One region of the Micromonospora sp. NPDC005298 genome, then DNA from elsewhere that is predicted to be linked to it. Evidence: riboswitches for the same ligand, from Rfam matches in the RefSeq annotation. Region 1 holds a riboswitch; the other holds the start of a gene.
The links. A riboswitch is a leader RNA that binds a small molecule or an ion and turns the genes downstream of it on or off. The one in region 1 is predicted to bind cobalamin.
Positions count from the first base shown of each region.

Region 1 (4,415 bases):
AGCCGGCGATCGACGCGATTGTCGCCGTCGGGGCGACCGCCACCAGCAGCGAGTTGCGCAGCCCGTACGCCTCGACCCGCTCGCGCAGCGCCGCCCAGCGGGCGGTCTGCGTACCCTCGACGCCCCACAGGTCGGGTTGGAGCTGGCCGCGCGCGGCGCGGGTCTGCGCGTACGCCGGGTGCGCGCCGAACTGGCGGGCCAGGTCGGCGGAGGTCTCCAGCGCGGTCAGGTACAGCTCTTCGCTGATCCGGGTGGACAGTTCCCGCGCGGCCGGGGAGTCGAACGGCAGCCGCAGCGCGAAGAACACGTCCTGAAGGCCCATCAGCCCGAGCCCGACGGGGCGCCAGCGCGGGTTGCTCGCCGCCGCCTGCGGGGTCGGGTAGTAGTTGATGTCGATGACCCGGTCGAGGAACGTCACGGCGGTGCGTACGGTGGCGCGCAGCCGTTCCCAGTCCAGGTCACCGTCGGCGAGGTGGGCGGCGAGGTTGACCGAGCCGAGGTTGCACACGGCGGTCTCGGCGTCGCTGGACACCTCGATGATCTCGGTGCACAGGTTGGACAGGTGCACCACGTTGCCGTCGTCGGCGGTCTGGTTGCACAGCCGGTTCGCGGCGTCCTTGAAGGTCATCCACCCGTTGCCGGTCTGGGCGAGGGTGCGCATCATCGTCGCGTACAGCTCCCGCGCCGGGACCTGCCGCACGAAGCGGCCCTGCGCCTCGGCGGCCCGGTACGCGGCGTCGAACCGCTCGCCCCACAGGTCGGGCAGCTCCGGCACCTCGTGCGGGTCGAAGAGCGACCACATCCCGTCGGCCTCGACCCGGCGCATGAACTCGTCCGGGATCCAGTTGGCCAGGTTGAGGTTGTGGGTGCGCCGGGCGTCCTCGCCGGTGTTGTCCCGCAGGTGCAGGAACTCCTCGATGTCCGGGTGCCACGGCTCCAGGTAGACGCAGGCCGCGCCCTTGCGCCGGCCGCCCTGGTTGACGGCGGCGACGCTCGCGTCGAGGGTCCGCAGCCACGGCACGATCCCGTTGGACTGGCCGTTGGTGCCGCGGATCAGCGCGCCCCGGGACCGGACCCGGGAGTACGCGATGCCGATGCCGCCGGCGAACTTGGACAGGTTGGCGACCTGGGCGTACCGCTGGTAGATCGAGTCCAACTCGTCGCGCGGCGAGTCGACCAGGTAGCAGGAGGACATCTGGGTGTGCCGGGTGCCGGAGTTGAACAGCGTCGGCGAGCTGGGCAGGTAGGCCAGGCTGGACATCAGCCGGTAGAAGTCGACGGCCTCGTCGGGTGTGCTGGACAGGCCGCAGGCCACCCGCAGCAGCCAGAACTGCGGGGTCTCCAGCACCAGCCGGGTGCTGGGGTGCCGCAGCAGGTACCTGTCGTACACCGTGCGCAGGCCGAAGTACTCGAACCGCCGGTCGCCGTCCGGGTCGACGGCGGCGTCGAGCGTCGCTGCGTGCGCGGCCACGAACGCGGCGGTGTCGTCACCGATCAGTCCTTCGGCGTGACCGGTGCGGATGGCCGCGCTGAACGAGGTGACGCCCTGCCGGCGGACCTCCTTGTCGACGTACCCGGACAGCAGTCGGGCGGCCAGGCGCGAGTACTGCGGCTCCTCGCCGATCATCTCGGCGGCGGTCTGGATGGACAGCCGGTCCAGTTCGGCGGTGGTCGCGCCGTCGTACAGGCCGCTGATCGTGCGGGTCGCGACCCGCAGCGGGTCGACGTCGGTGAGGTCGTCGGACCAGCGCTCGACCGCCCGGACGATCCTGTTGACGTCCACCGGTTCGGTGGCGCCGTCGCGCTTGCGGACCCGCATCTGCGTCCGGCGCGGTGCCGTGTCGCCGGCGGACGGGACTACCTCGGTGACTGTCACCACTCGCTCCTCGGAGAGTTCGAGACCTGTTGGTCCGGACGCGAGGGGGCAGACACCGGCGGACACCACGCCGGCACGGCGCGGGTCAGGTGGCGTCGGCCGTCCCACGCGGCCTCGGACCGCCGTGCGCCCGGGTGCGGGCGTACGGCGCGCTGGCAGGTCTTCGGACTCGCGGGCGTGACCGGTCTCGCCGGTCCCCTACTGGCCGTCGCTTCCCAGGCCGCGTCGCGGCCCAGTGCTGATGACGGCGGTCGTTCCCACTCACCGCTGCGGGACAGTCCCGGATTCCCACCGGGTTCCCTCTTGCCTCGACCACTGTGGATGAGCGGCCGAACCAGCTGCGCTCGACACCATATATAGGGACAGCAGAGTTGTCACACCCCACATCTCGGTGTCGGGCGTGTCGGTGACGGCCGTCACGGGCGGTTCAGCCTGCGACGGGGACCGGCTCGGGGGTGCGCGAGCGGCGCTCGACGGTGAAGCTGACACCGGCCAGGCCCAACCCGAGCACGGCCAGGAGCACACCGACCCAGGCCGGCGCGAGGTAGCCGAAGCCGGCGGCGATGGCGACACTGCCCAGGGCCGCGCCGAGACTGTTCGCGATGTTCATCGCCGACTGGTTCATGGCGGCGCCCATGAGCTGGGCGCCCGGGGCGACGGTGATGAGGCGTGCCTGAAGGACCGGCCCGAGGTACAGGCTCGTCGCGCCGACCAGGAACGCCCCCACGAACAGGCCGACGGGGTTCGCCGCGACGAGACCGAAGACGGTGATGCTCACGATCATCGCGACGAAGCCGACGATCATGCTGCGGCGCAGGTCCCGGTCCGCGAGCCAGCCGCCGAGCGCGTTGCCGACGGTCATGCCCAGGCCCACCGCGACGAGCGCCCACGGCACCGTCGCGGCGGCGAGGCCGGCGACGTCGGTGGTGACCGGAGCGATGTACGTGTTGACCGCGAAGAAGCCGGCGAACCCGACCGCCCCGGTCGCCGCGACGAGCCACACCTGCCGGGTCCGCAGGGCCCGCAGCTCGGCGGCCGGCGAGCTCTCCACGGCCGCGGCGACCTCCGGGACGACCGCCAGGACCGCGAGCAGGGTGAGCAGGAAGACCCCCGCGATGACCAGGTACGCGGTACGCCAGCCGACCGACTGCCCGAGCCGGGTGATCAGGGGTACGCCGACCACGTTGCTCACGGTCAGCCCGCTGAGCACGGCGGCGAAGCCACGGGCCTCGTTGCCGGGGCCCAGCAGGGCCGCCGCGAGCAGACCCGCCGCCCCGAAGTACGCGCCGTGCGGCAGCGCGGCGACGAACCGCGCGACAAGCACCAGGTCGAACGTCGGAGCGGTCGCCGACGCGACGGTGCCGACGGCGAACAGGACGAGCAGCCCGAGCACCAGCTTCTTGCGGGGCAGTCGTGCGCTCAGCGCGGCGATCAGCGGAGCGCCCACGACCACGCCGAGCGCGTACGCGGTGATCATCCAGCCGGCCCGGGCGACCGCGTCGGACGGCGACAGCGCGTACTCCCGCGGGAGCAGGCCTCGCGCCATGTCGGGCAGCAGGCCCATCGCCACGAACTCGGTCAGGCCGACCGCCACCCCGCCCAGGGCCAGGGCGGCCACCGCCGCGAGGCGTCGATTTCTGCTCAGTCCATCCACCGGAAGAATTTAGCAACAGCGTTGCGTAATAGGGTGTCGAGATGACGCGCACCACAGCCGACGTGACGTTCCTGCGCGGCTACAACCAGGCGCTGGTGATGGCGGTGGGGCGTACCCTGCCGACGTTCGAGCGGTCCACCGTCGTCACCGCGACCGGCCTGACCCCGCAGGCGGTCTCCAAGGTCATCGCCCGGCTGACCGCCGACGGCCTGATCCGGTCCGCCGGCGTCCGCCGTCCGGGGATCGGCAAACCCGCCGTCATCTACGAGTTGGTCCCCGACAGCCGGTACGCCGTCGGCGCGCACGTCGCCCGGCGCACACTGCGGCTGGTGCTCGTCGACCTGGCCGGCGCGGTGCACCACTCGGCGGTCAGCCCGCTCCCCCGCGACTTCACCCCGGACCATCTGCTGCACGCCCTGCGCACCGGCGTCGACGCGATCACCGCAGGCCACGAGCTGCGGGGTCGGCTCACCGGGGTCGGTATCGGCATGATCGGCCCGCTGGATCACGAGAACGGCCTGGTCCGGGACGCCCACGGTCTGCGGCACTGGCACGACGTACCGCTGCGCGAGCTCGCCGAGGCGCACCTGGGCCTGCCGGTCCACCTGGACAAGGACGTCACCGCGGGGGTCACGGCCGAGGCGTGGCGGCACGGCGGGACCTTCGGCGACGCGGCCCTGATCATGGTCGAGTCCGGCATCGGCGGCGGCTTCTGGCTGGGTGGCGCGGCCCACCGGGGCGCGCACACGAACGCCGGCGAGTTCGGCCACACCGTCGTGGACCTCGACGGCCCGCGCTGCGTGTGTGGACGCAACGGATGCCTGGAGATCGTGCACAACCGGGCGGTCGAGGCCGGCGACGTCGCACGGGCCGCCCGGGTCCTGG
Region 1 covers NZ_JBEXGP010000002.1:752,926-757,340, forward strand. Annotated here, with positions in the region: gene ABZS77_RS08245 (ribonucleoside-diphosphate reductase subunit alpha) at 1-1,819, opposite strand, end outside; cobalamin riboswitch at 2,013-2,230, opposite strand; gene ABZS77_RS08250 (MFS transporter) at 2,304-3,530, opposite strand; gene ABZS77_RS08255 (ROK family protein) at 3,572-4,415, shown strand, end outside.

Region 2 (4,415 bases), on a different contig from region 1:
GTCGCCGGTCGTGCACCCCGCCAGCAGGAGCACCGACCCCAACGTGAACCTGACCCAGGCAGCCATGTCGCCCTCCGATACGTCGATGGAACCGCGTCGTGTGACGCACCTTCACGACACCGCTCGGGGTCGGCGGGTTCCTAGCTCATCGACTGGGCGATGTCGATCGCCTCCAGCTTGGTGAGATCCCCCTCGAGCCGGTAACTGACGCCGTCCGCCTGCCAGATCAGGGTCGAGGCGGCCAGCCGGGCGGTCTCCCCGTGCACCTGACCGGACCGGTCCACGTAGGACAGCACGTGCGGGCCGCCGACCCAGACGGCGAAGTCCCCGTCGACCTGGACCCATTCCGCGTCCGGCCGGACGGTCTCCTTGTGGAAGGACAGGTTGAGGCGGCCGTCGAAGGCGTCGACGCGCAGCGCGCCGCCCCGGTAGAGCAGCGTCGCCACCCGGTGGGCGCCGGTGGCGTCCGGATCGGCGACCAGCACCCGCTCGGGCGGGCCCAGCTTCGCCGGTACGCGGATCGGAAAGCGCACCGCCCGTCGCGCCTCGTCCAGCGCGGACGTCCGCTGCGACGGCAACGGCGAGGGAGTGCCGGCGGGCCGACCCGACGACGGGGCGATGGTGACGCCCGCGAAGCGCAGCAGGCCGCCTACGGCGTCGGCGACGGCGGTACGTGTCGGCGGCAGCACCGCCACCAGCAGGGCGGCGAGTGCCGCGGCGGCGTACGCCCGCCACCGGCGTCGCGGGGGCGCGGCGAGGCGGGCGTGCACGCGTGCGGTCACCTCGGGCGGGTCGGTTGTCTCCAGCCAGGTGGAGAGGTCGCGGAGTTCCCTCTCGAGGTCACCCATGTCGGACCTCCTCGCGGTCCAGCAGGCCCCGCAGCTTCGCCAACGCCCGTGACGTCCGCGACTTCACCGTGCCCCGGGGCCAGCCCAACGCCCGCACGGTCTCCTCCTCGCTGAGATCGAGGAAGAACCGGCAGACGATCACCTCGCGGTCGCGTACCGGCAGTTGGCGCAGCGCCCGTACCAGCGCGGTGCGCCGCTCCCCGGCGAGGACCGCGTCGACCGCCCCGTCCTCGACGGCCTCCGACGCCGGACCGGCCGCCGCCGCCCGCAGGACGAGGCCGTCGCGGCGGCTGCGTGAGCGGTGCAGGTTGCGCGTCTCGTTGGCGACGATCGCCAGCAGCCAGGACCGGAAGGACGAGTCGCCGCGATAGCGGGAGAGTTTGCGGTACGCCTTCACGAACGCCTCCTGGACGATGTCCTCGGAGTCCGAACCCGCGCCGAGCAGCACCGCCGTCCGGTACGCGGACGCGGTGTGTCGGGCGACCAGGAGGTCGTACGCCTCCAGGTCACCGGCCCGGGCGCGGGTGACGAGCACGTGGTCGTCCAGGGGAACCTCCGGTTCGATCACCCTCATGACACCGCACGCGGATCGCGGGTTCCATCCGGTACGGGGTCAGCTTGCTCCCATCCGGCGTGCAGGGCTTTGCCAGGAACTGGTGCTGCACTGGGGGGAGCGTCGAGGAGAGGGGTGGGGCCATGGGCTGGTTCAGTCGGCGGGCACGGGGCGCCGAGGCGACCCCGACGAAGCTGGACCGGGAGGCGACCCGCGACGACCTCGCCGCGCTGGAGGCGTTCGTCGCCAGCCGGCGGGGGGTGGAGTTCTACCTGGAGCCGGAGACCACCGCCACCGACACGACAGTGGTGGCGATCGCCCACGACGGGGAGTGGATCCGCCGCCGCACCGGCACGCCACGGGCGGCGGGCGCCATCGCCCGCAAGCACGCGGTGCCGCTGTACGAGGCGGGACGCACCGGCTACCCCGAGCGGATGCGGGTGTGGAGTCGGGCACACCCGGAGCGCCACGCCCGCTGAGCGGGCCGCCGTCGGCGAAGGCCCCGCCGGGCCGCGCGGCGCGCCGCGTGCTGTGCCGCCGTGCCGGGCGCCGGGTGCCGGGTGCCACCGCGCCGTGCGTCACGCACCACGCGTCCCGGCGTGCTGAACCGTTCACGACATCGCCGCAGGACCGCGCGAGTCGGACTGACCCACGGCTCGTGGCCTGCAGGGTGCGTTGACCGGCGGCGCGGCGGTGTGGCAGCATTCGCGGCCTGACGGCAGTGAAGGAAGTCGGTGCGAATCCGACGCGGTCCCGCCACTGTCACCGGGGAGCGATCCCCCCTCGTGAGTCACGGCCGTGTGTCTGCGGTTGGAAGGCCGGGGGAGAGCGTCGATCCGGAAGCCAGGATACTTCGGCCGTCGGATGTACCCCAGGGCGTGGACACCCGAGGAGGACCCGATGACGCAGGACGTCTCTGTCACCGACGCACACCGTCGTGACCCGAGCGGCGACCGTTCCGCCGCACCCGCACCCGCACACGTACCCGCGCGCGCTCGCGCCGTTCGTCGCTGAGTTCCGTACCGCGTCGCCCGTCGGCGCCGGCCCCGCGCCGGTGAGCCGGCCGGATCGCGGTACCCGCCGAACCCGCGCCCACCCACGTCGCCAGGCCGCTTCCTGCGAGCGTGTCGACGTTACTGTCCGGAGCCTGCCGTGCGCACCCTGCTGCTCTCCACCGCCGACACCGACCTCCTGGCCGCCCGCGCCAGCGACGCCGACTACCGCCTCGCCAACCCGGCCCGGCTCACGGCCGACGAGGTGCCCGCCCTGCTCGACGGGGTCGACCTGGCCGTCGTACGCCTCCTCGGTGGCCGGCAGGCGTGGCCCGACGGCCTCGCCGCGGTGCTCGCCAGCGGACTGCCCACTGTCGTGCTCGGCGGCGAGGCGGTGCCCGACGCGGAGCTGATGGCCCTGTCCACAGTGCCGTCCGGGGTGGCCACACACGCCCTGGCGTACCTGGTCGAGGGTGGGCCGGACAACCTCGGGCAGCTGGCCCGGTTCCTGTCCGACACGGTGCTGCTCACCGGTCGGGGTTTCGCCCCGCCCGCCCGCACCCCCGCGTACGGCGTGCACGGCGCGCACCTGGCCGACCCGTACCGGCCCACGGTGGGGATCGTCTTCTACCGGGCACACGCGCTGGCCGGCAACACCGGATTCGTCGACGTGCTGGTCGAGGCGGTGCGGGCGGCCGGCGGCAACCCCCTGCCGATCTTCTGCGGCTCGCTGCGCGGGCTGACCGCGAGCGCCGGCCCGCTCGCGCTGTTCGCCCGCTGCGACGCGCTGCTGGTCACTGTCCTCGCGGCCGGTGGCACGGTCGCCGCCGAGGCCTCCGGCGGCGGTGCCGAGGACGCCTGGGACGTCGGCGCCCTCGCCGCCCTGGACGTGCCGATCATCCAGGCGCTCTGCCTCACCAGCACCCGCGAGCAGTGGGCCGACAGCGCCGCCGGACTGTCCCCGTTGGACGCCGCCATGCAGGTGGCCATCCCCGAGTTCGACGGCCGGATCGTCACCGTGCCGTTCTCGTTCAAGCAGATCGATGCCGACGGGCTCTCCGTCTACGCCGCCGATCCCGAGCGGGCCGCCCGGGTCGCCGGGATCGCGGTACGCCACGCCCGGCTGCGGTACGTGCCCAACGGCGACAAGCGGATCGCCGTGGTGCTGAGCTCGTACCCCACCAGGCACTCCCGGGTCGGCAACGCCGTCGGGCTGGACACCCCCGTCTCGGCGGTACGGCTGCTCGCCGCGCTGGCCGAAGCCGGCTACCACCTGGGCGACGCGCCCCTGCCCGACGACGGCGACGCGCTGATCCACGCGCTGATCGCCGCGGGCGGGCACGACGTGGAATGGCTCACCCCCGAGCAGTTGGCCGCCGTCGAGGCCCGGATACCCGCGCAGACGTACCGGCGGTGGTTCGATGAGATCCCGGCCGGACTGCGCGACCGGATGCGGGAACACTGGGGGGAGCCGCCCGGCGAGCTGTACACCGACGGCGGCGACATCGTCCTCGCCGGGCTGCGCTTCGGCAACGTGGTGCTGCTCATCCAGCCGCCGCGCGGCTTCGGTGAGAACCCGATCGCCATCTACCACGACCCGGACCTGCCGCCGAGTCACCACTACCTGGCCGCGTACCGCTGGCTTGCCGCCCCGGTCACCGACGGCGGCTTCGGCGCGGACGCCGTGGTGCACCTGGGCAAACACGGCACCCTGGAATGGCTGCCCGGCAAGGGGCTGGGCCTGGCCGCCGACTGCGGGCCCGACGCGGTCCTGGCGGATCTGCCGCTGGTCTACCCGTTCATCGTCAACGACCCCGGCGAGGGCACCCAGGCCAAACGCCGGGCGCACGCCGTGGTCATCGACCACCTGGTGCCGCCGATGGCCCGCGCCGAGACCTACGGCGACCTGGCCAAACTGGAGCAGCTGCTCGACGAGTACGCGACGGTGCAGGCGCTCGACCCGGCCAAGGTGCCCACCGTGCGGGCGCAGATCTGGGACCTCGTACGCGCCGCCGAACTGCA
Region 2 covers NZ_JBEXGP010000016.1:82,984-87,398, forward strand. Annotated here, with positions in the region: gene ABZS77_RS21135 (hypothetical protein) at 1-66, opposite strand, end outside; gene ABZS77_RS21140 (hypothetical protein) at 141-848, opposite strand; gene ABZS77_RS21145 (RNA polymerase sigma factor) at 841-1,416, opposite strand; gene ABZS77_RS21150 (hypothetical protein) at 1,545-1,880, shown strand; cobalamin riboswitch at 2,126-2,255, shown strand; gene cobN (cobaltochelatase subunit CobN) at 2,554-4,415, shown strand, end outside.
Region 2: another riboswitch for cobalamin. It lies ahead of cobN (cobaltochelatase subunit CobN); the one in region 1 lies ahead of ABZS77_RS08245 (ribonucleoside-diphosphate reductase subunit alpha).